Regions from separate parts of the Cryobacterium sp. TMT3-29-2 genome, predicted to be linked through region 2. Evidence: predicted binding sites of a transcription regulator. Region 2 holds the regulator's gene; the other holds the start of a gene.
What was found. Region 2 encodes LexA, which represses DNA repair genes until DNA is damaged. Its sites were predicted from a motif close to TCGAACANNTGTTCGA; they were not measured.
Positions count from the first base shown of each region.

Region 1: the regulator LexA is predicted to act here: its motif matches at 4,425-4,440, upstream of E3O67_RS01400 (HNH endonuclease signature motif containing protein).

Region 1 is NZ_SOGK01000011.1:5,185-20,212, reverse strand. It holds gene E3O67_RS01415 (RNA polymerase sigma factor) at 1-92, opposite strand, end outside; gene E3O67_RS01410 (hypothetical protein) at 544-759, opposite strand; gene gtfA (sucrose phosphorylase) at 876-2,366, opposite strand; gene E3O67_RS01400 (HNH endonuclease signature motif containing protein) at 2,836-4,404, opposite strand; gene E3O67_RS01390 (hypothetical protein) at 5,076-5,366, opposite strand; gene E3O67_RS01385 (TetR/AcrR family transcriptional regulator) at 5,573-6,307, shown strand; gene E3O67_RS01380 (acyl-CoA dehydrogenase family protein) at 6,593-7,726, shown strand; gene E3O67_RS01375 (hypothetical protein) at 7,936-8,139, shown strand; gene E3O67_RS16745 (chromosome partitioning protein) at 8,440-10,293, shown strand; gene E3O67_RS01365 (FKBP-type peptidyl-prolyl cis-trans isomerase) at 10,440-11,402, shown strand; gene E3O67_RS01360 (pyridoxamine 5'-phosphate oxidase family protein) at 11,416-12,000, opposite strand; gene E3O67_RS01355 (transglutaminase family protein) at 12,080-12,934, shown strand; gene E3O67_RS01350 (potassium channel family protein) at 12,946-13,575, opposite strand; gene E3O67_RS01345 (ATP-binding cassette domain-containing protein) at 13,715-14,710, shown strand; gene E3O67_RS01340 (ABC transporter permease) at 14,707-15,028, shown strand, end outside.
Region 2 is NZ_SOGK01000010.1:129,427-144,454, forward strand. It holds gene E3O67_RS01255 (class I SAM-dependent methyltransferase) at 42-653, opposite strand; gene hflX (GTPase HflX) at 695-2,233, shown strand; gene E3O67_RS01265 (methylenetetrahydrofolate reductase) at 2,569-3,570, shown strand; gene metE (5-methyltetrahydropteroyltriglutamate--homocysteine S-methyltransferase) at 3,567-5,909, shown strand; gene lexA (transcriptional repressor LexA) at 6,074-6,778, opposite strand; gene E3O67_RS01280 (LysM peptidoglycan-binding domain-containing protein) at 7,062-7,418, shown strand; gene E3O67_RS01285 (histidinol-phosphate transaminase) at 7,456-8,535, shown strand; gene hisB (imidazoleglycerol-phosphate dehydratase HisB) at 8,561-9,184, shown strand; gene hisH (imidazole glycerol phosphate synthase subunit HisH) at 9,181-9,813, shown strand; gene priA (bifunctional 1-(5-phosphoribosyl)-5-((5-phosphoribosylamino)methylideneamino)imidazole-4-carboxamide isomerase/phosphoribosylanthranilate isomerase PriA) at 9,871-10,617, shown strand; gene E3O67_RS01305 (SseB family protein) at 10,601-11,422, shown strand; partial or broken gene E3O67_RS01310 (ATP-dependent helicase) at 11,637-15,028, shown strand, end outside.

The sequences.
Region 1 (15,028 bases), on a different contig from region 2:
ATGTCCCCGTCAGCGGCACGATCCGCCAAAGTTTGGTCGGGGAACGACTCCAGCGGAGACGCGAGCGGAGCCCGGGTCGGGGTATTCGGCATCGACGCTCCGCCCTTCCTCTGCCGTTAGAAAAAACATTTCACAATTCCGTGACAAATATGTCACAACCGGCGTCCCAATGGTGACAGCCTCTGTCAGCCGCAGACCCCGAAGGATGCACGATGTTCTATTCTCCCTCCATCGATGACACCACAGCCAGCAGTGCCGTCCGGCCTACGTTCGATGCACTCCTTCTCGGTCCGGCCGAAGCTGATGGCGGTGCCGGGGACTCGGCTGCCGGGGACCCGACGGCTGCGACTGCATTTGTCTGGCGCACGCGCGCGTGGCTGCCGCCCACGAGACACCAGCGACAAGGGCTGTCGCTGAGCGTGAATCCGACCGAGGTCTGAATCGTCCCCTCGGTTGCAGATCCAGTCGTTGCGCCGGAAGAGAACGCAAAGCAGCGCTGAAAGTCCCACGATCAGTGCTGCGGCCGCGTAAAAGCCGGGTGGCTTACCTCAGCCCGTGCTCGTACACGTCCTGGAGGTACGGTCCCATCTCGTCCTGAAGCAAATGCAGGTCTCGCCGCGGCAGCGCGTTCACGACCTCTCTCAGAGGGAGGATGATCCGCCGCAGCGTCCGCAACCGCATGAGAGTGAAATTTCCGTTCATGTGCACGGTCACCAGTGCCCGGTCGGTGAGGAAGGCAGCGATTTCGTTCGTGGTCACTTTCGCCGAGGAGGGCTCGAGGCTGATGGAATACGCGGACAGGGCCGCCGCAGTAGTAGCTGGTTCGGGGTTTGCGCACACCGCAGTCAAGCCCGATCGCCCGCGATCGAATTAGGTCAGCGCGGCGCGGGCTCCCAGTCGGCGACGGATACGACCGTGTCGAGCACCTGCGTGCGTCCGGAATCCGTCAGCTCGATGCGGATGGTCGGGGAGCCCAGCGTCGTGGCCACCGTGAGCCGAGCGCTCGCTTCAGCAGCCGTCCAGAGGAGTTCGATCCGGTCTGCAGCGAGCCCGGCCCAGGAGAAGTCGCCGGCGAAGGCCGGGTGAGTGCTGCGGATGCGGGCCAGGCCGAGCTGCGCGCGGGTCACGTCGGTGGTGAGGGCCTGTTCGATCTCCTCCGCCGTGTAGACGTGGCGGTTGACGTCGCGGCCGTTGCCGGTGCGCCCGAACAGCTCGGTGTCGTCGAGGCCGCCGAGCAACCCCACGTAGTACACCTGCGGTCGGCCGGGCAGGAAATGCTGCACGGCGCGGGCCAGGAAGTAGGGAACCTCCTCGCCGCCGAGCACGCTGTAGAAGGTCGCATTGATCTGATGTGGAAGGGTGAACCACTCGGGCACGACGGATGCGACGGTGGAGTGGCCGTGCGTGGCCCGCTCCGCGCGGGCGAAGATGTCGACCATCTCGGACTGGGTCAGGAGGCCGGGCTTGTCGCCGATCGGGCCGGCATCGATGATGCCGATGCCGTCGTGGGTGTCGAGCACCGTGATGGCGTTGGCGGGGCGGATCCGGAACCAGTCGGCGAGGCGGTCGACGGTTCCGGTGCCGAGCGAGTGCAACAGGAGCGGCGCCAGGGCGAAGTCGTAGACACGGTCGACCAGCGGGGCGATCGCGAGCTGCTGGCTGTAGTGCGCGTGCACCTCGACGAGCACCTCGAGGTGTTCCTCGTGGGCCAGAGCCACCACGGTGCGGGCGAACTCGAGGGTCTGCGCGGTCATGAAGCTGTCGGTCCCGGGGGTCTTCACGGCGTAGCCGACGGCGTCGAGCCGCACGGTCGAGACGCCGCCGCCGGCCAGTGTCTGCAGAACGCGGCGCAGGTAGGCGAGCGCCGCGGGGTGGTTCACGTCCAGGTCGACCTGGGTGGGCATGAAAGTCGTCCAGACCAGGTGGCGGCTGCCGTCGGCGCCCTGATAGGCGGTGAAGGGCAGGCCGGGCCGCGGCCGGTAGAACGCCGTGATGTCCTTCTCGGTGCCGCCGTTCGGGAAAACCGTGTCGAAGGTGAGGAACATGCCCTCATAGTCGGAGTCGGTGCCGCGTGCAAGCCAGTCGATGAACTCGACCGAAGAGGAGGAGACGTGGTTGACGATGAGGTCCGCAGTGAGCCCGCGCGTGCCGGCGAGGCTGCGCATGTCGGCCCAGTTGCCCAGGCGGGAATCGACCGCGGCATGGTCGATCGGGTCGAAGCCGGCATCCGCACCGTCGAAGGGAACATAGAACGGCAGCACGTGCACGCTGCCGTAGGCCCGGAGCGGGCCGTCAAGCAGGGTCTGCAGATCGTGGATGGTACCGCCCAGGCGATCGGCATAGACGAGCAGCTCGATTGTGGTCATGTTCAACTCCGGTCCGACTCGGTGCGGCCGCGAGCAACACCGATTCAGAAGTTACGGCACCCGGTGGGCCAGAGCAATTCCGGCATCATCACTGCCCCGCACATTCCCCACCCTGCCTGGCCGCGGGAGCGGGTGCTTCGTCGTTCTGCGGGGCCGAAACCGACGTTTCACCCGCTCTCGTGGCTCAAGACGGGTTTCCGGATGAGGTCGAGTGAGCCGGCCCGGGCCCGGAGAACTTTCTCGCCAGGGCTCATGCGGCACTGGTCGAGCTTCGGTGGTCGAGCCTGTCGAGACCGGACGACCCGACGTGGGGAGGTTCCCCGGTCGGTGGTCGAGCTTGTCGAGTCCGGGCGACCCGACGTGGGGAGGTTCCCCGGTCGGTGGTCGAGTCTGTCGAGATCTGGCGGTCTGACGTGGGGAGGTTCCCCGGTCGGTGGTCGAGCTGTCGAGCCCGGGGGCTGGGAAGCATCTACTCGTCGTCGTGGGTCACGTTCTTCCGCTCGATTGCGTCGGTCATCCGGGTGCGGGACTTGGTGACGGTGCGCCATTTGCGCACCCCGGTTTCGAGCCAGGGTGGTGCCATGATCTGCGCGGCACCGCGGACCATCCGGATGGCCCAGCCGGAGGCGTTGAGGTAGCGGTGGTGGAACCAGCAGAGGCAGACGCCGTTGTCGGTGTGGGTGGGTCCGCCTTCTGAGTGCGGGATGACGTGGTGGATCTCGGTCATTCCGGCGGGGATTGTGCAGCCGGGGATGATGCAGGTGCCGTCGCGGAGTTGGATCGCTCGGCGTTGCGCGGGGGTGAAGCAGCGTTCGGGGGAGCCGAGGGCGATGATGCGTCCCTCGTCGTTGATGACGATTTTTTGTTGGCCGCCGGTGCTGATCAGGTCCGTGACGGCGTTGATCGTGATCGGTGCTTCGACTCCGTCGATCCAGCCGACGCCGTGACCCTGACCGAAGTCCGCGTTCAGGTCTTGCTCTCGGACGCTGACGAGGACCGTGGCGGGGGCGCCGCCGATGGTCGGGGATTCGCCGGCGCGGGAGGCGACGTCGAGGATGACGGCGAGTACGTCGTGCCGACGCTGGTCGGGGGTGCGGTCGTCGCGCTCCAGCAGCGCCTCCTCCCGCACCTGTTCCGGCGTCAACTCCTGTTCCAGTGTCAATTCCTGTTCCAGTGTCAGCTCCTGTTCCAGTGTCAGCTCCTGTTCCTGGGCGGCTTCTTCTTCCTGGTGGAAGGCGACCGGGGCGCTTTTCGGTGAGAGGTAGGCGTCGAGGAGGCGGCGGAGCTTGCCCGCGATCTCCGGCATCAGCGCCCCCGAGAGGGGAACGATGCCGTCGCGTTCCCGGCCGAGGCGAATGCCGCGGGCGGTCATGGCGTGGTCGTCGGGCCGGGACCCGTCGGGCGCGAGCACGGCCTTCCAGACCGCGCCCTGCACCCGGATCTCCTCCGCCGATGCGGGCACGGGGGTCTCCGAGCTGGTGCCGGTGGCCGCAGCCACGAGTTCGGTCTCGGCGGCCTGTACCGAGTCGAGGTCGGTGCATCGCAGCGTCGGCGTCAACGCGGTCAAGATCGCGTCGGCGGTGTCGATGCCAATCGCACCTGTGGCCAGACTGATCGCGGTTGCCGGGAAGAGGGGTGGTAGTGGTTCGCCTGCCAGGGAGCGGCCGGTGCGGAGCTGCCTGCCCAGCCGCATCCGTCGCTGCGCGGTCGGCCCCGACACCAGGGTGACCCGCTCCAAGAGCTCCCCGGGCGTGCGGCAGCCGCGCCTCGCGGAGAGCCGGCCGGTGCCGAGCTCGGGCCGGGACCGGTCCGCGACCTCCGCCGCCGTAGCCACCCGCAACGCGTCGACCCGCCGGCCAAGGACCTCGACCGCGGTCGTCACCTGCAGCAAGCCATCGTCATCGAAGCCGCCCACCACCGAACACCGCAGCGACCCCGCGAGCCCCGCCGCGAGAGCCTGCAGCTCAGCGACCGCCCACGCCGCCGCAGACGAGCCGGGTACGGCATTCGCTGCGGGAGTATCGGTGGGGTTGTTCACAGACCCGAGTTTACCAGAAATAGAACAAGTAATCGAAGGTCTGTCATCTTACCTGAAAAGTTTATTCGTAATCTATTTCTACGTTCGGCACCAGGCTGGGCCGGGCAGCCGAGCGGCAAAGCCGCTAAACGAATTCGACGGAGATTTTGGCCGAACCCACCCCGAAATCACCGAAAATGCAGTTGCAGACAAAGATCTCCGTCGAATTCGTTCGATGCCGGACTCCGTGTAAGCAACCGCAACCGCAACCGCAACCGCAACCGCAACCGCAACCGCAACCGCAACCGCAACCGCAACCGCAACCGCAACCGCAACCGCAACCGCGTCAGCCGGCGCTGATTCCCTGGGCAGCGCCACGAGCATACGTCGAGGCCTCAGGCACCTAGTGCCGCGTAGCGTCCGGCTCGCCGAGGTTCGTCCAGTGCTTCTCGGAGCCGCAATCTTCGCACTGGAACCAGATCTCTTCATCCGCCAGGGTGTCGGTTGCCAGGGCCCGGGTTCGCATGATTCCGACACAGGCACGCTGCGGGCAGTGGGGATGGAAGTCCATGTGTGTGAAGCGCTCTCTCTCGGCGCGGCAATAGTGCCGTCTGTATTGACCGTGACGGGAACATTACTCCGATTCAGGTCCTGCGACCAGAAAAGAGCTGACAGAGCGGCTTCGGCATGGGCTACCGGCCGAGGCTCGCGAGGAGCAGCGGAAGCGTATTCGTCAGCAGCCCGTACCCCAGGGCGGCGGCTCCGATGATCGCGGGCAAGATGCCTGAGGTCACGCCGAGGCGTCGTGCCCGCAGGCCGCGCATAGTGGCCGGAATAGTCGGAGTGATCAGCACGAGAACGGCCGCAAGGCCGGCCAGCGCCACCCTGCCGAGCGGGATCGGCTCGGCGCCGACGCTCTCGTAGCCCTTGAGCCTCAACAGGGCATCGCCCAGGACCATCGCTACGGCGAGAGACTCCGGCACAGCGCCACGGAGAGCCAGGCGGCGATACGGGCACGGAGCCCTTTGCGCGGTGCCTGCCCTGCCGGGGCGCCGGCGCTCGTTCCTGAAGTGGACCGGGTCGCTCCTTCGTCGCCGCCAGACTGCCCGTCCGTGCCGCTCCGGACAAGCGAGGGCCGGCCTGCTCGCGGCATCCGTTCGTTCGCATTCCGTGATAATTTCGCCAGACCATGCCAGACCTGCCTGCTGCTCCCTCCCGGCCTGCCGGGCCGCCCGGGCCGTCGCGACCGCTCTCTCGGATCGAGGTCGCCGACATCGCGGTTCGCCTGTTTCAGAAGCACGGCTACGAGTCCACGAGCACCGTGGACATCGCCGAGGCGGCCGGCGTCTCGCGCAGCACCTTCTTTCGGCAGTTCCGGTCCAAAGACGACGTGATCTTTGCCGACCACGACGAACTGGTCGCCCGCATCGACGAGTATTTCGCTGTGCCGCACCCGGATCCGTGGCTGGCCGTGTGCGAGGCAGCCGCCATGGTCTTCGAGAGATTCCGCGAACGACTGGAGATCGTGCGGATCCGGGACCGGGTTGTGCGGGAGACACCGGTGCTGCGGGACCGGGAAACCATCATGGCGATCCGGTACGAACGGATGTTCGCCAGCTACCTGCGCAGCACCGTGCCGGGCGTGTCGCCCCTGACTGCCATCCGGTTCGCCGCCGCCGTGACGGCCACCCACAATTTCGTGCTTCGGCGCCTGATCCGGGCGTCGGACAGCGTGGGCCCGTTCTCGCTGGCCGCCGAGCTCGCCGAGGTGCAACGGCTTTTCCGCCCGGATGCCGCGGCGCCAGGCCCCGAGGCGCGGCCCTCGGGCGACGTGGTCGTCGCCGTCTTCCCGGCCGCGACGGATCCCCTGGAACTGGCTCGCGCCATCGAGGAACGCCTTCGCGCCCAGACGCGCCCTTGCTGACACTGAGTGCCGCTTGACCTGAGACTGAGTGTCAGATAGAACTTGGGTCTGGGTATTTTCCGACCGGCGCACAGGGGCACCGTGAGTGGTGCGCTCGACGGCTCGACGGCTCGACGGCTTGACGGCTCGACGGCTCGACATCTCGGGGGGCCCGACGGCCGCGCGCGGGTGCCTGCTCCACCCGGCCGGTACGGTCGGCCCGAAACCTTCGAATCCGACCTCCACGAAAGGGAAACCGTGCCCGACTACGACGTCTCCAGGCCCCTCGACACCGACTACTACGGCATGTTCGCCGACGTTCCCGAGGTCGACCGGGCCTTCTGGGACCGCGCCCGCAGCTTCGCATCCGAGACACTGGACGAACTGACCGTGGCCTGGGACAAGGCCGAATACCCACTGCACCTGGCCCGACGGCTCGGCGAACTCGACCTCCTCACCGACGGCGTTGTCGGTCCCGGGCTGACCCCGATGTCGCCCCTCGCGGCCGGGCTCGTCAACATGGAGATCTCCCGCGGTGACGGCTCGATGGGCACCGTGGTCGCCGTGCAGGGCGGGCTGGCCCTGCGCAGCATCGCGCTGTTCGGCAGCCCGGAGCAGCAGGAGCGCTGGCTGGTGCCGCTGGCCCGCGCCGAGAAGCTCGGCGCCTTCGCCCTGACCGAACCCGACCACGGATCCGATTCGGTCGGCCTGGAGACCACCGCGCAGCGCGACGGCGACGAATGGGTGCTCAACGGCGAGAAGAAGTGGATCGGCAACGGCTCGGTCGGCGACGTGACGGTGGTCTGGGCCCGTGACGACGACGGCAATGTGCGCGGATTCCTGGTGGAACAGGACACCCCCGGGTACCGCGGCGTGACGATCACCGGGAAGGGGTCTTTGCGGGCCATCCACCAGGCCCGGATCACGCTGACGGATGTGCGGATTCCGCTGGACGCCGTGCTGCCGGGCACCCATACGTTCAAGGATGCCTCCGCGGTGCTGTTCGCTACCCGGCTCGGAGTGGCCTGGTCGGCCCTCGGCCACGCAACGGCGGTGTTCGAGGCGGCGCTGAACTACTCGACCCAGCGCATCCAGTTCGGCAAGCCGCTCGCCGGTTTCCAGCTCGTGCAGGAGCGCCTGACCATGATGCTGTCCCGGCTCACATCGATGCAGCTGCACTGCCTGCGCCTGGCCGAGCTCGACGCCGCCGGAACGCTTCGGCCGATCCAGGCGTCACTGGCGAAGTACCACAACACCCGGGCAGCGCGGGAGATCGCGTCGATGGCCCGCGACATGCTCGGCGGCAACGGCATCCTGCTCGAAAACCACGTCATCCAGCACCTCGCCGACATCGAGTCCATCCACACCTACGAAGGCACCGAGAGCGTGCAGTCGCTCCTGATCGGGCGGGACCTCACCGGGATCAGCGCTTTCCGCTGACCGGAACCCTGAGCGGATTCCTGTGCGGCGCCGCGGTTTCGATCACGTTAACAAAGTGACCAAAACTCGATTAATGACCACGAGTCAACGTACGCTGTCACACAATCACCCAGCCCGGCCGCACCAGAACGAGCTAGAGAACACGTGCAGCACCGCGCGCAACCGTCGTGGGGACGCGGTTCGTGCGCCTGAACCAGGAACGCAGACCGATGACCCACAGGCACCTCACCGACGACCAGTTGTTGCTCGAAACGGACTACACCAGCTACGCCAGCTCGTGCCGCGACCCGCACATCACCCCGACGAACGACCTCGTGGAATGCCGGCGCCAGAGCGGCCACGACGACACGCACGCCACGAGGGCCGGCCTGCGCGCCATCCGTTGGTCCATGCCGGAGCCGCACGTGGCCTAGTCGCCGACGCGATCGCGGCCGAACAAATTCGACGGACATTCTGCCCGAAACGGCCCTGAGAACCTCGAAAACCCACATTGTCGAGAAAATCTCCGTCGAATTCGTTCGACGCCGAACGGCTGACGTTCCCACTGGCTCGGCTCACCGGGGATTCCACCCGTCGGGTCCCCTGGTGGCCCTGGCGCGGCCAAACGAGGGGTGGACTCCGCTACCCCGTAGGCTGAAGAGGGCACGCTCGACGGATCTACGACGTGCTCACGCTTGATGAGCTGAGCTGAGCTCGACGAATAAAGGCCGAACATGACGCAGAACGTTTCCGCACTTCCCCGCATCCGCGCGATGATCCGCAGCGACGGCACGGGGGAGCTGGTCATCGACGGTGTCACCTCGCACATCACCGCGGCCGACGAGGCCGGCGTGCGTGAGGAGATCATCAACCGGGTCACGGATGCCGCGCGCGCCATCGATTGTGCGGTGCGCCTGACCGCGGAAGACGAGCAGGGCAAGTCCCCGCTGATCGTGCACCCCAACGGGGATGTGGAAGACGATGGGGCCTTCATCCCGACCTCCGCGCATCCCCAGCCTGAAGCCGAAGCCGAAGCCGAAGCTGAATCGAAGCCTGAGTCAGAGTCGGGGCCCGCCGGGCCTGCCGCCGTCTCAGCCGCGGTCTCTGAAACCGAGGTCGTCGAACTGATCGCGCTGGTCGTACCGTCGGACGAGCAGAAATCGGGCCTCGAAACCGCGGAGCTGCAGGCCGCCGGGCTCGGGCAAGCCGGGCTGGACACGGCCGGGCTGGACACGGCCGGGGTCGACACGGTCGGGCTGGACGACGCGATGAGCGATGCCGACATGCTCGATGCCCACATTCTCAACGGCGACATGCTCGACGCCGACGCCGATGAGACCGATGACACCGACGCCGACGCTCAAGCCCTCCGGATCGAACCGGCACCGGTGGCACGGACTCACGTCCGGCCGGTCACCGCGTTCGACGGCCTCGTGCTCGATCTCGCCGCCGATGACGATGAGGACGACGAAGAGCTGGACCTGACGGCCGCCCCCTATTCCACTCCCCGCTCCGCAACGCAGTTCGTCGGCCCGGCACCGGGGTCGGGAGGCGCTCTCGCCGAGGTGGACACCCACACGTCGTCGACCCCTCTGGCGCCGTCGGCCAGCGTCACCGACCACCCCTCGCTCGCCCTCGCAACGTCCGAGAGTGGGGGCCCGAACCTCGCCGACTTCATGAATTCCCGACCGCCGCTCGTGGCCGGGCCTGCCGTGCTGGGCTGGCAGGGCACCGTTCGGCGACTCACCGGCGGACTCGTCTCCCCGGCCCCCGGCGCCGGCGAAATGTCGCACCGCGCGGCGGTCGCCTCCGTGCAGCGCAGCCTGGTCGGCCCGCGCACCATCGTCGTTCTGAACCCGAAGGGCGGCGCGCACAAGACCACCGCCACCCTGCTCATCGCCGCGACCTTCGGCATCCATCGCGGCGGGTACACCCTGGCCTGGGACAACAACGAGACCATGGGCACGCTCGGGGTGCGGGCGCAGACCGCCGCCCACACCAACACCGCGGTCGACCTGCTCCGCGACCTCGACAACTTCGCGTACTCGAGCTCCGCCCGGGTCGGCGACCTCGACAACTACGTGCGCAACCAGGGCGACGCCCGGTTCGACGCCCTCGCCTCCGACCTCGACCCGGCCGGCGCGGCCAGCATCGACGACGTAGCCTTTGGCAAACTGCATGCCGCGCTCAGCCGGTTCTACCGGGTGCTGATCATCGACACCGGCAACAACATGCGGGCCTCCAACTGGGAGGCGGCCGTCGACGCGGCCGATCAGCTCGTCGTCGTGTCCACCATTCGCGAGGACACCGCCTACGGCGCGGCCTCACTGCTGGACGGCCTGCGTCAGAAGGGCCATGCCGACAAGGTCGCGCAGGCGGTCACGATCCTGGCTTCGCCGGCCAAGACGGCCGATCGTCAGCTGTCCCTGCGACTGCACGACCATTTCAGCCAGCTCACCCGCACGGTCGTGGACGTGCCGTATGACTCTGCACTCGTGGCCGGTGGATCGCTGAATTACGACGCTCTCGCGCCACGCACCCGTGAGGCGTGGCTCGTCGCCACGGCAGCGATCGCCGAGGGCCTCTGACCTGGCGGCAGCCGGAACTCAGGCGGCATTGATCTCGGTCGGGCATACTGACCAGGGTCCAACGGATGCCCTTCGACTCAGTTACACCTCGGTCCGGTGCGTGCCTGGGATCATGTCGACCAGATCACTCGAATAGAAAGATCAGCGTGCGTAAACTTCCTGCCCTCATCACCATTGCCACGGTCTCCGTGCTCGCCCTCGCCGGGTGCAGCGGGTCTCCCTCCGACGAAACCGGCGCGGCGGGGATCGCCTGCGTCGATTCCGGCAAGACGTCGGAGGCCGTGAAGGTCGCCGGCAAGGCCGGCGCGGAGCCGACCGTGAAGTTCGAGTCCCCGCTGACCACGGAGGCCACCGAGGTCTCCGTCGTCACCGAGGGCAAGGGCGACGCCGTCAAGACCGACGACATCGTCGAACTGGGGTTCTCCGTGTACAACGCGAAGACGGGCGAGAAGATGAACGCCGGCGGTTTCGGTGACGACCTCGGAGCTCCCATCACCATGGCCAAGGAATCGAGCGTCTTCCCGGCGCTGATGAAGGGCGTCGCCTGCGCGACCTACGGATCGCGCGTCGCGGTCGTGGCGCCGCCGGCCGACGCGTTCGGCGAAGCCGGCAACGAGGAGCTCAAGGTCGGGGCCGAGGACAACATCATCTTCGTCATCGACGTGAAGAGCGAAATCCCGCCCCGCGCGAACGGCGAGGAGCAGAAGCCGGAAGACGGCTTCCCGACCGTCGAGCTGGCCGAGGACGGTGCCCCCACCGTGACGATCCCGGCAACCGACGCTCCGACCGAGCTGAAGACCTCGGTCCTGAAAAAGGGCGACGGCGCCACGGTCACTGACGCGAACACGGTGGTCATGCACTACTCGGGCGTCGTCTGGTCCACCGGTGAGGTCTTCGACCAGACCTGGGGCAAGAGCGGTCCGACCCCGATCTCCCTGGCCTCCGTCGTTCCCGGCTTCGCCCAGGGTCTCGTCGGCCAGACGGTCGGCTCCCAGGTCCTGGTCGTGATTCCACCGGAACTCGGCTATGGCGCCGAGGGCCAGCCTGACGCCGGCATCTCGGGTACCGACACGATCGTCTTCGTCGTCGACATCCTCGCAGCCGGCTAACCGGCCCGGCCGTTCAGCTGCGCTCGAACCGGCCCGTTCTCCGGGTCAGACGGATGCGGTACAGCACCGCCTCCGCTCTGGAATCGCCGGCCGCATGGTCAGTCGGACGTGGGGCGGAGGGGTGCGGGGCATGCGCGCGCGCCGGCCCCGGCCCCGGCTTCGGGGCAGCGACCGGGGCCGGCATCGGGTCGGGCGACTGCCGGTAGGGCAGCGGAGTGCCGTCGGGCCCGAGACGCGGCACGGCTGAGGCGCTGGAGGCGGCACTGACGGGACCGAGCAGCGGGGCGAACCGGGTGAGCAGGATCTGCCGGCTCGCCGCGGCATCCGTGCCGGTCAGTTCCTCGTAGGTGCCCCAGGCGATCACGGTTCGCCAGTTGCCCAGGTCGTCGACCTGCTCGACCTCGAAGCAGACCGACGGGTTCTCCCGCATCATCGCCACCTTGCGCCCGCTGCCGGAATGCCCGTAGACGTGTTCTCCGTCATAGGCGTAGGAGACCGGCACGATGTAAATCTGGCCGGCGACGTGGCAGCCGATCCGGCCGATCACGGCATCATGCAGCACACTGTCGATCTCCTGGTCATTCAGTTCACCCAGCATGGCCCTCAGTGTGGCCCCGGCCCGGATGCGGCACCAGTCGCTGTGGCCGAGGTCGGCCGGTGCGTGGCAGGATCGTGGAATGAAACGCACCGCATCCGCGCAGCTCTCTCTGGAGGCCCTCGCGCCGGCGCGCCTCGTGCTGTCGATCGCCGTCGCTGCCGATCCCGCGGCCGGTCCGGGTGGCAGCTTCGCCGCCGATCCCGCTGATGCCGCCGACCCGGCTGGCACCGATCGGGCGGAGGTCCTCACGGTCGTGCAGGCCGGCGCGCCCGTGCCGGTGCGGCGCATCTCCGACGAGCACGGCACCCTCCTGCACCTGGCCGACGTCGCGGCCGGACCGGTCGAGGTGGAATACCACGCGGACCTGGTCGGCCGGGCGCATCCGTCGCCGACCGCCGACATCGACCTGGTGCGGTATCTGCGGCCCAGCCGGTACTGCGAATCCGACAGCCTCGGGCCGACAGCCCACGCCGAGTTCGCCGGCCTCGAGGGCACCGATCTCCTGAACGGGGTGAGCTCCTGGGTGGGACAGAAGCTCAGCTACGTGCCGGGCTCCAGCCTGCCCACGGACGGAGCCGTGCGCACCCTGCTGGCCCGCCAAGGCGTCTGCCGGGACTACGCGCACCTGGTCGTGGCGCTGCTGCGGGCGCGCGACGTTCCGGCCCGGCTGGTCTCCGTCTACGCTCCCGGTCTGGCCCCGATGGACTTCCACGCCGTGGCCGAGGCCTTCGTCGACCACGCCTGGCAGGTGGTCGACGCGACCCTGCTGGCGCCCCGGCAGTCGCTGGTGCGCATCGCCACGGGCCGTGACGCGGCGGACACGGCGTTCCTCACGACCATCGGCGGGGGCGTGCTCCTGCACTCCCTCACGGTCTCGGCCGTCGTCGACGAGCTGCCGCGCGACGACCTGCGGCAGCTCGTGCGGCTGGGCTGACCGAGCACGGCTCAGCGGTCCTGGCCGAAGGCCGCGATGCGGTCGATGATCCACGAGGCCAGGGTGGCGGTGACCACACCGACGAGCGTGACGCCGCCGAGCATGAGGGCGACGGCCACGAGCCGGCCCGCGCCGGTGACCGGGAAGTAGTCGCCGTAGCCGACCGTCGAGACGGTGACGAAGGCCCACCAGACGGAATCACCCAGGGTGGTGATGTTCGCGCCGGGGGCCGACCGCTCCGCGTCGAGCGCGGCCAGCGATCCCATCCAGATCAGCAGGCTGGATGCCCCGACCAGGTAGAGGCCGACCCGGGAGCGCACGGCCTGACCGGGGGAACGCTGAAAGATCGGCAGCATCGTCACCAGCCGTAGCAGCCGCAGCGGCCGCAGCACCGGCAGGAACACCACCACCAGGTCGAACAGGTGCGTGACGAACCAGTGCCCGCGGTCGGGCGCCAGGTAGAGGTTGACCAGATAGTCGAACGCGAAGATCAGCCAGGCCGTCACCAGCACGAGCGCGGTGAGCAGAAAGCGGGGGCCGTCGAGGTCTGCCAGTACCCGCCATGAATAGCTGATCAGGAAGAGCACGGATGCTGCGAGCAGCGGCCACTGCAGGATCTTCTCCCACCGTGCCTGGTCCATGCGCACACCATAGTCAGGCGCCTGCCGGTGCGCGATCACGTGTGACGCTTGTACGTGCCGGCGAAGGTCATTAAAGTGTTGAATTCGTGGCTCCGCTGAATTTCCCCTCGTTTTCCCCTCGACCAGGCAGGGATGTCCCATGACCATCATTGAGGCCAGAGCTCTGACCAAGGTCTACCGCTCCAAGTCCGGGCCGGTGCACGCGCTCGCGGGGCTTGATCTGTCGGTTCCGCGCGGAACCGTCAAGGCGCTGCTCGGCCCGAACGGCGCCGGAAAGACGACCGTCGTCAAGATGCTGACGACGCTGATCCGGCCGGACTCCGGCACCGCGTTCGTCGACGGGATCGACGTCGTCGCCGACCCCAAGGGCGTGCGGCGCATCATCGGCGTGTCGGGCCAGTACGCCGCCGTCGACGAGAACCTGACCGGTTTCGAGAATCTGGAGATGGTCGGGCGGCTCTACCACCTGGGCGCCGCCGAGTCACGGCGCCGAGCCCAGGAGCTGATCGACCTGTTCGAGCTGACCGCGGCCGGCAACCGCCCGGTCAAGGGCTTCTCCGGCGGGATGCGCCGCCGGATCGACCTGGCCGGGGCGCTGGTGATGAACCCGAAGGTCCTGTTCCTCGATGAGCCGACCACGGGCCTGGACCCGCGCAGCCGGATCGCGCTCTGGGACGTCATCAAGCGCCTGGTCGCCGACGGCACCACCGTGCTGCTCACCACCCAATACCTCGAAGAGGCTGACCAGCTCTCCGACGACATCGTGGTGATCGACGACGGGCGGGTGATCGCCGAGGGCACCTCCGACCAGCTCAAGGCGCAGATCGGCGGCCACCGCGTCGAGGTGGCCCTGGTCGAGGCCGGCGACGGCCAGGCGGCCCGGGAGATCCTCGCCCGTTACGGGGCGGGGGAGCCGGCGATCACCAGCGACGGCCGCGGACTCGAGGTCGCGGTGATCGACGGGCCGCGGGCGCTGCAGCAGGTGCTGGCGGCGCTGGGGGCTGCGGACATCCGTCTGCACGACGCCGGGATGCGCCGACCCACGCTCGACGACGTCTTCCTGAAACTCACCGGGCACAAGGCCGACCAGGCGTCTGACAAGGCGGATGACGTTGAATTGGAGAAGGCGAAATGACCGCCGCAGCCACCCTCCCCACCTGGAACCCGCTCTCGCTCTGGTACTCCGACGGCTGGACCGTCACCAAGCGCAACCTGATCAAGATCAAGCGCTCGCCCGACATGCTCGTCTTCGCGGTGGTCCAGCCGATCATGTTCGTGCTGCTGTTCAGTCAGGTCTATGCGGGCGCGATCTCCGTCGAGGGCACCGACTACGTGCAGTTCCTGATGGCCGGCATCTTCGCCCAGACCGTCGTGTTCGGGTCGACCTTCTCCGGCTCCGCCATGGCTCAGGACCTCAAGGAAGGCATCATCGACCGCTTCCGCAGCCTGCCCA
Region 2 (15,028 bases):
AAATTTCCGTCGAATTGGTTCGACGCCGGACCAGGGCGCGACTAGTCCTGGCGCTGGACCCGCAGAACCCGGAAGCCCTTGCTGATGGCGTGCCGCGCGGTGCTGAATTCGTCGGGCAGGTCGCCGTCGAGCCAGCGCTGCAGGGAATCGGAGCCGAGGTTGCGCTGCACGACGAGCCAGGCATCCGAACCCGGTTCCAGGCGCGGCAGCCAGGTGCGCAGCAGGGAGTGCAGTTCGGTCTTGCCGACGCGGATCGGGGGATTCGACCAGATGGTACGGAAGGTCACGTGCTCGGGCACCTGGTCGGGCAGCACCGCCGTGACGTTGGTGAGGCCAAGCTTCTCGGCGTTTCGCCGCACCAGATCGAGCGCCCGCTCATTCACGTCGACGGCCCAGATCGTGGCACGGGGTGACGCGAGGGCCAGGTGCAGGCTGATCGGACCCCAGCCGCAGCCCAGGTCGAGGAAATCGCCGCCGGGCGGCGGGGTCGGCGCGTTGTTCAGGAGCACCTGGGTGCCGGTGTCGATGTGCTCCGGGCTGAAGACCGCATTGGCCGTGGTCAGCTCGTGTTCCGCACCATGCAAGTGCACGGTCACCTGACGGAGTTTCAGGGTGCTGTCGGGTGCCGGGGTGAAGTAGTGGTCGGAAGGCATAGAGGGAACTTACCGTGCATCGAGGAACTATTGTTAAAAGGATGACTGAACCAAATCTGCCCGACGACACCGACGACGTGGTCGCCCGCGTGCTCGCCAGCGCCGACAGCAAGGCTTCCGGCTACTCGCTGTTCCGCAGCGGCTCAGCGCAGGCCCTGCAGGCCGAATCCGGCGCGTCACACGACGACGAGGGTCATGACGGCCTCCAGCAGGACCGCGAGGACCGCAACGCGTTGCGCCGCGTGCCCAGCCTCTCCACCGAGCTCGAGGACGTCACCGAGGTCGAGTACCGCCAGCTGCGGCTGGAGAACGTTGTCTTGATCGGCCTGTACACGCACGGGACCGTCGCGGATGCCGAGAATTCCATGCGCGAACTCGCCGCGCTGGCGGAAACCGCCGGAGCCACCGTGCTCGACGGTCTCATGCAGCGCCGGGCCAAACCCGACGCCAGCACCTACCTCGGCAAGGGCAAGGCCGAAGAGGTGGCCGGCATCGTCAAGGCGATGGGAGCCGACACCGTCATCGCCGACACCGAGCTCGCTCCCAGCCAGCGGCGCGCCCTCGAGGATGTCGTCAAGGTGAAGGTCATCGACCGAACTGCCGTGATCCTTGACATCTTCAGCCAGCACGCCAAGAGCCGTGAGGGTAAGGCGCAGGTCGAACTCGCCCAGCTCGAATACCTGCTTCCCCGCCTGCGCGGCTGGGGCGACTCGATGTCCCGCCAGGCCGGTGGCCAGGTGGGTGGCGCGGGCGCCGGCATGGGCTCGCGCGGCCCCGGTGAGACCAAAATCGAGCTGGACCGGCGGCGCATCCACACCCGGATGTCCCGGCTCCGCAAGCAGATCCTCGAGATGAAACCCGCCCGCGAAGCCAAGCGGGCCAACCGCAAGCGCAACGCCGTGCCATCCGTCGCCATCGTCGGTTACACCAATGCCGGCAAGTCGAGCCTGCTCAACCGCATCACCCGGGCCGGCGTTCTGGTGGAGAACTCCCTGTTCGCCACCCTGGACGCCACGGTGCGCAAGTCGACGACGGCCGACGGCCTCCTCTACACGCTGACCGACACGGTCGGGTTTGTGCGCAACCTGCCCCACCAGCTGGTGGAGGCGTTCCGGTCGACGCTCGAGGAGGTCGCCGACGCTGACGTCATCGTGCACGTCGTCGACGGCTCGCACCCGGACCCGGCGAGCCAGCTCTCCACCGTGCGTGAGGTCATCGCCGAGGTCGGCGCCCGGGAGATTCCCGAGATCGTCGTCTTCAACAAGAGCGACCTGGTCGGTGACGACGACCGGCTCCTGCTGCGTGGACTCTGGCCGAAGGGCATCTTCGTCTCGGCGCGCACCGGTGAGGGCATCGAGGACCTGCTCGCGACCATCTCCGATTTGCTGCCGCGGCCGTCGATCAAGCTTGAGTTGCTGATCCCCTATGAGCGGGGCGACCTGATCGCGGTGCTGCACGAGCAGGGCACTGTGCTCGACACCTTGTACGCCGAGACCGGCACCCAGGTCACGGCGCTCGTGACGAAGGAGATCCAGGCCCAGTTCGAGCCGTTCTCCGTCCGGCCGGCTGTCGCCGGCTGACCGCCACCGGCTTCGGCGGCGCTGCTCCGTAACACGGCGGGCTTCAGCATGCCGTTTTGCGCACTCCTCCCGCACTCCTCCCGCACTCCTCCCGCACTCCTCCGGCTCTCCCATGCCGCTCCGGTGTGGGTTCGTGACACATTCCGTCACGGACCTGCCCCGCCTCGGGCGTGCTTGTTAGAGTCTTTTCAATCGTTGCCGTCGGCATTCTGACCGGCGGCATGGAGCGACAGCCGAGCCCGGCACCCGCCCGCGAACACCCGCCTGGCTCGTCTGGCGGTCCGCGGCCGCCCGGCCTCCAGTGCCTGCCACTGGCAACTGTCGAATGAGGAGCAATGCCTGACACCTCGGACCCTGCGTGCGGGAACATCCCGTTCTCGTTCGAGCTGTATCCGCCCAAATCGGATGCCGCCACCTCCGCGCTGCACGCCACCATCAAGCGGCTCGCCGCGGCGGGCCCCGAGTTCATCTCGGTCACCTACGGCGCGAACGGCTCCTCCCGGCGTTCCTCCCTGAACGTGCTCACCCACCTCCTGCGCACCACCACCGTGGACCCGCTGGCGCACCTCACCTGCGTCGGCTCGTCCAACGCGGAAGCCAGCCGGCTGATCCGGGAATTCCTGGACGCCGGAGTGCGGAACTTCCTGGCCCTGCGCGGGGACCCGCCGGAAGGCACCCGGGAGGGTGACGCCTTCCTGGGCGACCTGGGCAGCGCGGCGGAGCTGGTGCAGCTGATTCACCGGGTGCAGGCCGAACGGGTGCCGTACCGCGAGGCCGCGATCCCGGGGCTCCCTGCCGCCCGCACGATCAAGCGGGAGCGGGAGAAGGTGCGCATCGCCGTGGCCGCGTTCCCGAACGGCCACCCGCGCTCCCGGTCGACCACCCAGGACATCGACACGCTGCTGGCCAAGCAGGCCGCCGGAGCCAACCTGGCGATCACCCAACTGTTCTTCCACGCCGACCACTACCTCAGTTTCATCCAGCGGGCCCGTGCCGCGGGGGTCGAGTTCCCGATCCTGCCCGGAATCATGCCGGTCACCAGTCCCGCCCGGCTGCGCCGCATCCTCGAGTTGTCCGGCGAGGAGCTTCCCTCCGAACTGGCTATCGCGCTCGAGGTGGAGCCGACGAAGGAAGGCCAGCGTGAGATCGGCATCCGTCACGCCACAGAACTGGCCCGGAAACTCATCGCCGGCGGCGCCCCCGGCCTGCACCTCTACGCCTTCAACCAGCACGAGACCGTGCTCGCCGTGCTCGAGCGCTGCGGTCTGCTCACTCCCACTCCAGCTCCATCTGCCTCCGAATTTCCTGCCTCTCACCCTGTCAAGGAGTACTCATGACCATCTCATCCGCACCTCCCGCTTTCCCCGCCGGGACCATCTTGGGTTACCCGCGCATCGGGCCACGCCGGCAATTGAAGAAGGCCGTCGAAGCGTTCTGGACCGGATCGGTCAGCGCCGACGAGCTCGAGGCGACCGCGGCCGCCCTGCGCCAGACCACGAGGGAGCGCCTCGTGCAGCTGGGGCTCGGCCGGGACGATTCGTCCATCCCCGAATCGTTCTCCTACTACGACCAGATGCTGGATGCCCTGTGCACGGTGGGTGCCGTCCCCTCCCGGTTCGCGGACCTCCGCGGTGCGGACGGTCACCTCGACCTGGCCGGCTACTTCACCCTCGCCCGCGGCGAAGGTGAGAACCTGCCGCTCGAGATGACCAAATGGTTCGACTCCAACTACCACTATCTGGTCCCGGAAATCGGCCCCGAGACCGTGTTCTCCCTCGCCGGCACCCGCCTCGTGCGCGAGTTCGAAGAGTCGAAGGCGGCCGGGTTCCTGACCCGGCCCGTCATCGTCGGCCCGGTCACCTTCCTGCTGCTGAGCAAGCCCAGCGACCAGGCACCGGCCGGGTTCAGCCCAATCGACCGCCTGGACGACCTGTTGCCGGTCTACGCCGCCCTCCTGCAGCGGCTGCGCGCCGCCGGAGCCGAATGGGTGCAGCTCGACGAGCCGGCCCTGGTCAGCGAAAGCATCGACACCCCGCGAGCGGATGCCCTCGCCGGCCTTCGCTGCGCCTACAACACCCTCGGCGCCCTCGCCCAGCGCCCCGCTCTCTTCGTCGCCGCACCCTACGGCAGCCTCGACGACGCCCTGCCCGTTCTCGCGGCCACCCCGGTGGAAGCCATCGGCCTTGACCTCGTACGTGGAACCGTTCCCGCGGAGACCCCCGGACTGGACACGACCACCCTGGTGGCCGGCGTCATCGACGGCCACAACATCTGGCGCGGCGACCTGGCAGCAGCCTTCGACACGGCGGTGGGCCTGGCCGGGCTGTCGCCGCGGATCACGGTCTCCACCTCGACGTCGCTGCTGCACGTGCCCCATGACGTCGACGACGAGTCCGCGCTGAACAGCGACCTGAAGAGTTGGCTGGCCTTCGCCGACCAGAAGGTCGCGCAGGTGGCCACGCTCGCCCGCGGGCTCGCCCAGGGGCGGGCCGCCATCGAGGCCGACCTTGTTGCGGCCACCGCGGCCCGCGACGCGCGTCGGGTGGCTCCCGGCGTGCAGGACGGCGCCGTGCGGGAGCGCGCCGATGCGCTCACCCCGGCCGATTTCACCCGCGGCGACTACGAGGTCCGGGTCGCGACCCAGGAGGCTGCCCTCGGGCTGCCGTTCCTGCCGACGACAACGATCGGATCCTTCCCGCAGACCGGGGACATCCGTCGGGCCAGGGCGCAGCTGCTCAGGGGGTCGCTGAGCGCCACGGACTACCGGGACCTGATGCTTGCCGAGATCGGTCGCGTCGTCGGGCTGCAGGAGGACATCGGCCTCGACGTGATCGTGCACGGCGAACCGGAACGCAACGACATGGTGCAGTACTTCGCCGAGAACCTCGACGGGTTCGCGGTCACCGAGAACGGCTGGGTGCAGTCCTACGGCAGCCGGTGCGTGCGACCGTCGATTCTCTGGGGTGACGTGTCCCGGCCGCGACCGATCACGGTCGAGTGGTCGGCGTACACGCAGGGGCTGACGCCCAAGCCCGTCAAGGGGATGCTCACCGGCCCGGTCACGATCCTCGCCTGGTCGTTCGTGCGCGACGACCAGCCGCTCGGCGACACGGCCCGGCAGGTGGCCCTGGCGCTCCGCGACGAGATCGCCGACCTCGAGACGGCGGGCATCCAGATCGTCCAGGTGGACGAGCCCGCGCTGCGGGAGCTTCTGCCGCTGAAGCAGAAGGACCAGGCGGACTATCTCGACTGGTCGGTGGGATCCTTCCGCCTGGCGACGGCCGGTGCGGCCGACGCCACTCAGATCCACACTCATCTCTGCTACTCGGAGTTCGGGGTGGTCATCGACGCGATCCGCAACCTGGACGCCGATGTGACCAGTATCGAGGCGGCACGCTCCCGCATGGAGGTCGTGGGCGACATCCAGTCCCACGGCTTCGACCACGGCATCGGCCCCGGCGTGTGGGACATCCATTCGCCGCGTGTGCCGAGCGTGGCCGAGCTCACCGACCTGCTCGAGCGGGCCGTGGCGGCCATCCCGGCCGACCAGCTCTGGGTGAACCCGGACTGCGGCCTCAAGACCCGCGGCTACGCCGAGACCGTCGAGTCCCTGCACAACATGATCGCTGCCACCCGCATTGTCCGCGCCCGGCTGCAGGCCCCCGTCCCCGCCTAACCCGCTGCTCCACCCCGCCCTCAGGCCGGGCACGACCCCGAAACGGCTTTCGTGCCCGGCCCGAGGACCCTATGGCGACCCAACAAATCAAAGACTCCACGACGCTTGTCGAGCCTGCCGAGACCAGGAGGCAAGGGGAGCTGAGGTGTTGAAGTACTCCGACCCTAAACCGATCGCAGAACCGCCACAACCTTCCCCAGGATCTCGGCGTGGTCGCCGACGATCGGCTCGAAATTCGTGTTGCGGGGGAGCAGCCAGGTGTGGCCGTCGCGCTGGCGGAACACCTTGACGGTCGCCTCGTTGTCGAGCATTGCTGCGACGATTTCACCGTTCTCAGCGGTTTTCTGCTGCCGAACGACGACCCAGTCGCCGTCCATGATGGCGGCGTCGATCATGGATTCGCCGGACACCTTGAGCATGAACAGGTCGCCCTTGCCCACAAGCTGGCGGGGGAGCGGGAAGATCTCATCGATCTGCTGTTCGGCGGTGATCGGGATGCCGGCGGCGATGCGGCCGACGAGCGGGACCATGGCGGCATCGCCCACCTGCACGCCGGTGTGAAAACTCTCCGCGGTGCCGGAGGTCGTGTCCTCGGGCGACTGCGGAATCTCGATGAGCACTTCAAGGGCGCGGGGACGATTCGGGTCACGGCGCAGGTAGCCGCTCAGTTCCAGCTGATTGAGCTGGTGGGTGACGCTCGACAGGGACGACAGGCCGACGGCGTCGCCGATCTCGCGCATGCTCGGCGGATAGCCGCGCTGGCTGACCGAGCGCTGGATGACATCAAGGATTGCAAGCTGCTTCTCGCTCAGACTCTTGCGCCGTCTGGTGCCGCCCTTGTCGCGGGGACCGCTGGTGTTCTGCGCCACGTTCGTCGCTCCTCGTTTCGATGGATGCGCTGGCGGCAGGCAGCGAGTGCCGCCGATTCACGCGAATGTCGGGGGTGCCTGATTGAGTTTCAACCAACAATCGAAACTGTATCCGCGTCTTGCTCATAAAACAAACATGTATTCGAGTGGGTCGGAAGAAACTTTTCAGAAACAACCGAAAAGGACTTGATTGTTCGAATAATCGAATATACATTCGGAACATAAGTTCGTATCCGGCCCTCCCGGCCGAGAGCCGGATACGTCTTCACACAGGAGGTAGGAAATGAGCACTGCACTTGAATTGAGCGCCCCCATCGCGACCGGTCGCACCCGGCTCCGACTCACCCGGCGCGGTCGCGTCGTCTTCACGTCGCTGGCAGCCGCTCCATTCGTGGCCCTGGCTCTGATCGTCGCCCTCAACGGCGGCATCGCCGCCGCGGAGAACACGACCGTCGGTCGGGTGGCCACGGCCTTCGACTACGTCACCATCCAGTCGGGGCAGTCGCTCTGGCAACTGGCGGAGAAGGTCGCGCCCACGTCTGACCCGCGCGAGGTGATTGCCGAGATCGTGAGCCTGAACCAGTTGCCGTCCGACAGTGTGGAGCCCGGTCAGCGGTTGGCGCTGCCGAACGACCTCTAGACCCGCTCCGGCAACGCGCCCCGGTAGCATGGGGGGAGTGACCAGTCTCAACGATCTGCCTCTCCGCGATAATCTGCGCGGACTTACCCCCTACGGCGCTCCCCAGCTGCACGTTCCGGTGGCTCTCAACGTGAACGAGAACACCCACGGCATCCCGGCGGAGGTGGCGGAAGACATTGTGGCGGCCCTGGCCGTGGCGGTCACGACCGTGAACCGGTATCCCGATCGGGAGTTCACCGAACTGCGCGACGCCCTCTCGCGGTACCTCGGGCACGGCCTCACCCGCAAGAACATCTGGGCGGCCAACGGCTCGAACGAGGTTCTCCAGCAGGTGCTGCAGGCCTTCGGCGGCCCCGGACGGTCCGTGCTCGGCTTCGCGCCGACCTACTCCATGTATTCGCTGCTCGCCTCCGGCACCGGCACGCGCTGGATTGCGGGCGGTCGCGACGCCGAGTTCGAACTCTCCCCGGCCACGGCGGTCGAATGGGTCGACCGGGTGGCCCCTGACCTCGTCTTCCTCTGCTCGCCGAACAATCCCACCGGAACGCCGCTGTCCCTGGAAACGATTGCGGCCGTCTATGACGCCACCGACGGCATCGTCGTCGTCGATGAGGCGTACGCCGAGTTCGGTCCGGGCGACGAGCCGAGCGCCCTCACCCTGCTGCCTGGTCGGGAACGCCTGCTGGTGTCCCGCACCATGAGCAAGGCGTTCGCGTTCGCCGGTGCCCGCGTCGGCTACCTGGCGGCCGACCCGGCCGTGACGGATGCGCTCCGACTGGTGCGCCTGCCCTATCACCTGTCAGCGTTCACCCAGGCAGCCGCGGTGGCCGCGCTCGCCCACACTCCCGCCATGCTCGCCATGGTCGACGACATCCGCTCCCAGCGGGACCGTCTGGTGAGCGAGCTTGCCCGCCTCGGCTACACGCCCCGGCGCAGCGCGAGCAACTTCGTGCTGTTCGGCGGGGTCGAGGACCCCCGAACCACCTTCGAGGCCCTGATGGCGGAAGGCATCCTCGTTCGCGACGTCGGTATCCCGGGCCACCTGCGGGTCAGCGCGGGCACCGAAGCCGAGACCACGGCATTCCTCGTCGCCCTCGAGGCACTGGGGCGACCGTGAACGGCCGGGGCAATAAACTAGCCGCATGAGCTTCTCTTCAGCGACCACCTCGTCCCGTTTCGCCCACCTGCAGCGTGAGACGAGCGAGTCCAGCATCGACCTGTCGCTCAACCTCGACGGCACCGGTGAGTCCGACATCCAGACGTCGGTGCCGTTCTATGACCACCTGCTCACCGCGTTCGCGAAGCACTCGCTCACCGACCTCACCGTGCGCGCCCGCGGCGACATCGAGATCGACGTGCACCACACTGTCGAGGACGTCGGCATCCTGCTCGGCCAGGCGATCAAGCAGGCCCTCGGGGACAAGTCCGGCATCTCCCGCTACGGTGACGCTGTCGTGCCGCTCGACGAGGCCCTCGTCCAGGCTGTCGTCGATATTTCCGGGCGCCCGTACCTCGTGCATCAGGGGGAGCCGGCCGGGTTCGAGTTCCACCTGATCGGCGGTCACTTCACCGGCTCCATGGTGCGCCACGTCTTCGAAGCCATCGCCTTCAACGCGGGCCTGACCGTGCACGTCACCGTGCAGGGCGGCCGCGACCCGCACCACATCGCGGAAGCCGAATTCAAGGCGTTCGCCCGCGCGTTCCGCCAGGCGAAGGCGCTCGACCCGCTGGTGTCCGGCATCCCGTCCACCAAGGGTGCGCTGTGACCGGCGTCGTCGTCTTCGACTACGGCACCGGTAACGTGCACTCCGCTGTCAAGGCACTCGAACTCGCCGGGGCCGAGGTGACGCTGACCAGCGACCGCCGTCAGGCACTCGAAGCCGACGGCCTCGTCGTGCCCGGCGTCGGCGCGTTCAGTGCCGTCATGCAGGCGTTGAAGGCCGTGCACGGCGACGAGGTCATCGACCGCCGGATCGCGGGCGGCCGCCCCGTGCTGGGCATCTGCGTGGGCATGCAGATCATGTTCGAGCACGGGGTCGAACGTGGCGTGGACACCGAGGGGCTGGGCGAATGGCCCGGCACCGTGACGCAGCTGACGGCGCCGGTGCTGCCCCACATGGGTTGGGACACGGTCACGCCGGGGGAGGGATCGACATTGTTCCGCGGCCTCGAGCAGGAGCGGTTCTACTTCGTGCACTCCTACGCCGCCCAGGAATGGACCCTCGACGTCATGCCGCCGTTCCCGAAGCCGATTCTCACCTGGTCCGAGCACGGACAGCCGTTCCTGGCGGCCATTGAGAACGGACCGCTCACGGCCACCCAGTTCCACCCGGAGAAATCCGGTGAAGCAGGCATCCGTCTGCTCCATAACTGGCTCGGCACTCTCACAAACTAGCCCGACTCTTTCCTGACTGACCTGGTCTTGCGCGACCACTCCCAACCGAGGACACCCATGACTGTGAACACCACTTCCCCCCGTCTCGTTCTGCTGCCCGCCGTTGACGTGGCCGACGGAAAGGCCGTCCGCCTGACCCAGGGCGAGGCCGGCACGGAGACGAACTACGGCGACCCCGTCGACGCGGCCCTCGACTGGGCGCGCCAGGGCGCCGAGTGGATCCACCTCGTCGACCTCGACGCGGCCTTTGGCCGTGGCAACAACACGGACGTCATCCGCACCGTGATCCGGGAGGTCACGGGCGTGAAGATCGAGCTCTCCGGCGGCATCCGCGACGATGCGTCGCTGGACGCGGCCCTGAAGGCGGGCGTCAGCCGGATCAACCTCGGCACAGCGGCACTGGAGGACCCAAAGTGGGCGGCCCAGGTCATCAAGCGGCACGGGGCCGCCGTCGCCGTCGGGCTCGACGTGCGCGGAACCACCCTCGCCGCCCGCGGCTGGACCAAGGAGGGCGGCGACCTTTGGCAGGTGCTCGCCCGCCTCGAGGAGGCCGGCTGCTCCCGCTACGTCGTCACCGACGTGACCAAGGACGGCACGCTGCAGGGACCCAACATCGACCTGCTCCGCCAGGTGATGAAGCGCACCGACCGTCCGGTCGTCGCCTCCGGGGGCATCTCCAGCCTCGACGACCTGCGCGCGCTGCGCGAACTCGTACCGCTCGGGCTCGAGGGCGCGATCGTCGGCAAGGCCCTCTACGCGGGGGCCTTCACCCTGGGCGAGGCGCTGGATGTCGCGGGCGCGTAACCTCGGCTCCACTGGCCTCCCCGGCGGCCCCGGCGGCCAGGGTGCCCCGGGCGGTTTCGCCGACTCTGCCGGACAGCCGTGGGCCGGTCGCACCTTCGCGCCGAGCCTGCACGCCGAGGACGACGGGCTGGCACCGGAGTCGCTGCTCGCGGCGCTGCGCCGCTTCCACGCCCGGGAGGTGGGGGAGGAAACGGTGGTCGACGTCCTCCGCACCGCCCGACTGCTCATTCCTTTGGTCACCGAACTCGGTGACGCGGGCACCACCGCGACCGGACTCGTCGTCGACAAGACCCAGGAACTCTCCATCATCACCGTCGCGGGACCCGACGGCCGCACGGTGTTGCCGGTGTTCTCCTCCGTCGTTGCGATGGCTGCCTGGAACACCCAGGCTCGGCCGGTGCCGTCCGACGGCATCAAGGTGGCGCTGGCCGCGGCCCAGGACGAGACCGACCTGGTCGTGCTCGACCCGACCGCGCCCACCGAGTTCGTCATTCGGCGGCCCGCCCTCTGGGCCATCGCCCAGTCCCTGCCCTGGACGCCCAGCTATGCCAACCGGCAGGTCGCGGATGCCTTCGCCGAGTCCGTCGCCACCGAGCTGAGCGTGCTCGGGGTGGAGCTGGCGCCCGGCGACCCGGCCGCGCGCCTCGCCGGACCGGAACTGGTCGTGCGCCTCGAACTCGTGGACGGATTGACCCGCACCGAACTCGACGCCACCCTCGCCCGGCTCGCGACCCGCTGGTCGTCCAGTGACGTCATCGCCACCCAGGTCGACTCCCTCACCGTGCAGTTGGTTCCCTCCACCTAGGCGGCCGCTACCGGGTCCCGGTCCGCGTCCCGGTCCCGCGCTCCGCGCCTCTTGCTCCGCCCGCGGACGGCCCGCGCCCCTAACGAATTCGACGGAGATTTTGCCCCGAACGCCACGTTTGGGCTCCAAAAGTGGTGTTTGACTCAAAATCTCCGTCGAATTCGTTCGAACGGGCGCGGTGGGTGCTGTCAGACGGATCAGCAAGGATGGACGTATGAACGAGGTTCTGCACCGATTTACGCCGGCCACCCGCGCCTGGTTCGCGCAGGCCTTTGCCGCACCCACCGAGGCTCAGCTCGGGGCGTGGGACGCCATCTCCCGTGGCTCCCATGCGCTGGTCGTGGCTCCCACCGGGTCCGGCAAGACCCTCGCCGCATTCCTCTGGGCTATCGACCGCCTGGCCTCGGATGCGTCGGCTGCCTCGAAGGCCACGGATGCCGCCGTGCCGCAGCCCGGCCGGGTCACCGTTCCGGGAACCCGCGTTCTCTACATCTCGCCGCTCAAGGCGCTCGGCGTCGACGTGGAACGCAACCTGCGTGCCCCGCTGGTCGGCATCGGCCAGGCCGCCGAGCGCCTCGGGTTCGCCCCGCCCCGGGTGAGCGTCGGCGTGCGGTCGGGGGACACCCCGGCCGCCGAGCGCCGCACCCTGGTGAAGACGCCGCCGGACATCCTCATCACCACACCTGAATCGCTGTTCCTCATGCTCACCTCGGCTGCGCGGGAATCGTTGCGCGACGTGGACACGGTCATCATCGACGAGGTGCACGCGGTCGCCGCCAGCAAGCGCGGCGCGCACCTGGCCGTCTCCCTGGAGCGGCTCGACGACCTGCTCACCCGGCCGGCGCAGCGGATCGGACTGTCGGCCACCGTGCGGCCGGCCGCCGAGGTGGCCCGGTTCCTCGGCGGCTCCGCTCCGGTGGAGATCGTCGCTCCGGTGTCGACCAAGCGATTCGACCTCAGCGTGGTCGTCCCCGTCGACGACATGAGCCAGGTCGGTCCGGCTCCCGTGCGGGAGGGGTCGACGGCTGCCGCCGCCCCGCAGACCGGTTCCATCTGGCCGCATGTGGAGGAGGCGATCGTGGACGCGGTGCTCGCGCACACCTCCTCTATCGTGTTCGCGAACTCCCGCCGGCTGACCGAACGACTGACCGCGCGCTTCAACGAGATCTACGCCCAGCGACTGGAAGACGAGCTGCTGCCCGCGCTACTGCCCGAGCCGCTGCCGGCCCTGGTACCCGCCGGTGCTGCCGCATCCGCCCCGCCGGCCGCTGTCATGGGGGCCGGCGGACAGAGCGCCGGGGCCGAGCCGCTGCTCGCCCGCGCCCACCACGGCTCCGTCAGCAAGGAGCAGCGCGCGGTGATCGAAGACGATCTCAAAGCCGGGCGGCTGCGCTGCGTGGTGGCCACCTCCAGCCTGGAGCTCGGCATCGACATGGGCGCCGTCGACCTGGTCGTGCAGGTGGAGTCGCCGCCGTCCGTCGCCAGCGGGCTGCAACGGATCGGCCGGGCGGGGCACCAGGTCGGCGAGGTCTCCCGCGGCGTGATCTTCCCCAAGCACCGGGCCGATCTCATCCATGCGGCCGTCGCGGCCGAGCGCATGGCCGCCGGCCTGATCGAATCCCTCCAGGTGCCGTCCAACCCGCTCGACATCCTCGCCCAGCAGACCGTCGCGGCGACCGCCCTCGAACCCATCCACGCCGAGGCGTGGTTCGACACCGTGCGCCGCAGCGCCCCCTTCCACTCCCTCCCGCGTTCGGCCTACGAGGCCACCCTCGACCTGCTCGCCGGCCGGTACCCCTCCGACCAATTCGCCGAGCTGCGCCCGCGCATCGTCTGGGACCGGGAAACGGGCATCCTCACCGGGCGGCCGGGTGCCCAACGGCTCGCGGTGACCAGCGGCGGCACGATCCCCGACCGCGGCCTGTTCGGCGTCTTCATGGTCGGCGGCGACCAGGTGACCGGTCGCCGCGTGGGTGAGCTCGACGAGGAGATGGTCTACGAATCCCGGGTCGGCGACGTCTTCGCCCTCGGCACGACGAGCTGGCGTATTCAGGAGATCACCCACGACCGGGTGCTCGTGCTGCCGGCCTTCGGCGAGCCCGGGCGGCTGCCGTTCTGGAAGGGCGACGGCCTCGGCCGGCCCGCCGAACTGGGCGAGGCGATCGGCGCCTTCCTGCGCGAGGTCTCGGCGCTCCCGGTCGCAGAGGCCCGGGTGCGCTGCCGGGCCGGCGGCCTCGATGAACGGGCCGTGGACAACCTCCTGGCCTTCCTCGCCGAGCAGCGGGCCGCGACTGGCCAGGTGCCCACCGACCGCACCCTCATCGTCGAGCGGTTCCGGGACGAACTCGGCGACTGGCGAGTGGTTCTGCACTCCCCGTTCGGCCTGCAGGTGCACGCCCCCTGGTCCCTCGCCGTGGGTGCCCGGGTGCGCGAACGCTACGGGCTCGACGGTGCCTGCGTCGCCAGCGACGACGGCATCGTCGTTCGCATCCCCGACACCGAGTCGGACCCGCCCGGCAGTTCCCTCTTTGTGTTCGACCCGGCGGAGCTCGAACAGGTGGTCACCGACGAGGTCGGCGGGTCGGCCCTGTTCGCCGCCCGGTTCCGAGAGTGCGCCGCGCGGGCGCTACTGCTCCCGCGCTACAACCCGGGCCGCCGGTCACCGCTGTGGCAGCAGCGGCAGAAGGCCGCGCAGCTGCTTGACGTGGCCCGCGCCTTCCCGACCTTCCCGATCATCCTCGAAACCGTGCGCGAGTGCCTGCAGGACGTCTACGACCTGCCCGCGCTGATGGCCCTCACCCGCCGCATCGACAGTCGCGCCCTGCGCCTGGTCGAAACCCAGACGGATGCCGCGAGTCCGTTCGCGAGCACCCTCCTCTTCGGCTACGTGGCCGCGTTCATGTACGAGGGAGATTCCCCGCTCGCCGAGCGCCGCGCGACCGCCCTCTCGCTCGACTCCAGCCTGCTGGCCGAGTTGCTCGGCCGGGTGGAGCTGCGGGAGCTGCTCGACCCGGCCGTGATCGAGCAGACCGACCTGGAACTGCAGCGGCTGCCTGCCGACCGGAAGGCGCGCGGGGTCGAGGGCATCGCCGACCTGCTCCGCCAGCTCGGGCCGCTCACCACCGCGGAGGTGGCCGAGCGCCTCGACCCGGCCGTGTCCCCGGGCGCCGCCGAGGGTCTGCGGGTTCTGTCCGAGGCCCGGCGCATCATCCCGGTCGGTTTCGCCGGGCAGCAGTGGTGGGCGGCCATCGAGGACTCCGCCCGGCTCCGCGACGCGCTCGGCGTCCCCCTGCCGCAGGGGGTCCCGGCAGTGTTCACCGAACCGGTGCCCGACCCGCTCGGCGACCTGGTCAGCCGGTACGCCCGCACCCACGGCCCGTTCACCCTCGCCGACGTGGCCGCGCGTTTCGGGCTCGGCCCGGCCGTGGCGCTCGTCGCCCTCCGGCGGCTCGCCGGGTCCCGCCGGCTCCTCGAGGGTGAGTTCCGCCCGCACGGCACCGGCAGTGAGTGGTGCGACGCCGAGGTGCTGCGCCGTCTGCGCCGCCGGTCCCTGGCCGCGCTGCGGCACGAGGTCGAGCCGGTCGATCAGGTCACGATCGGCCGGTT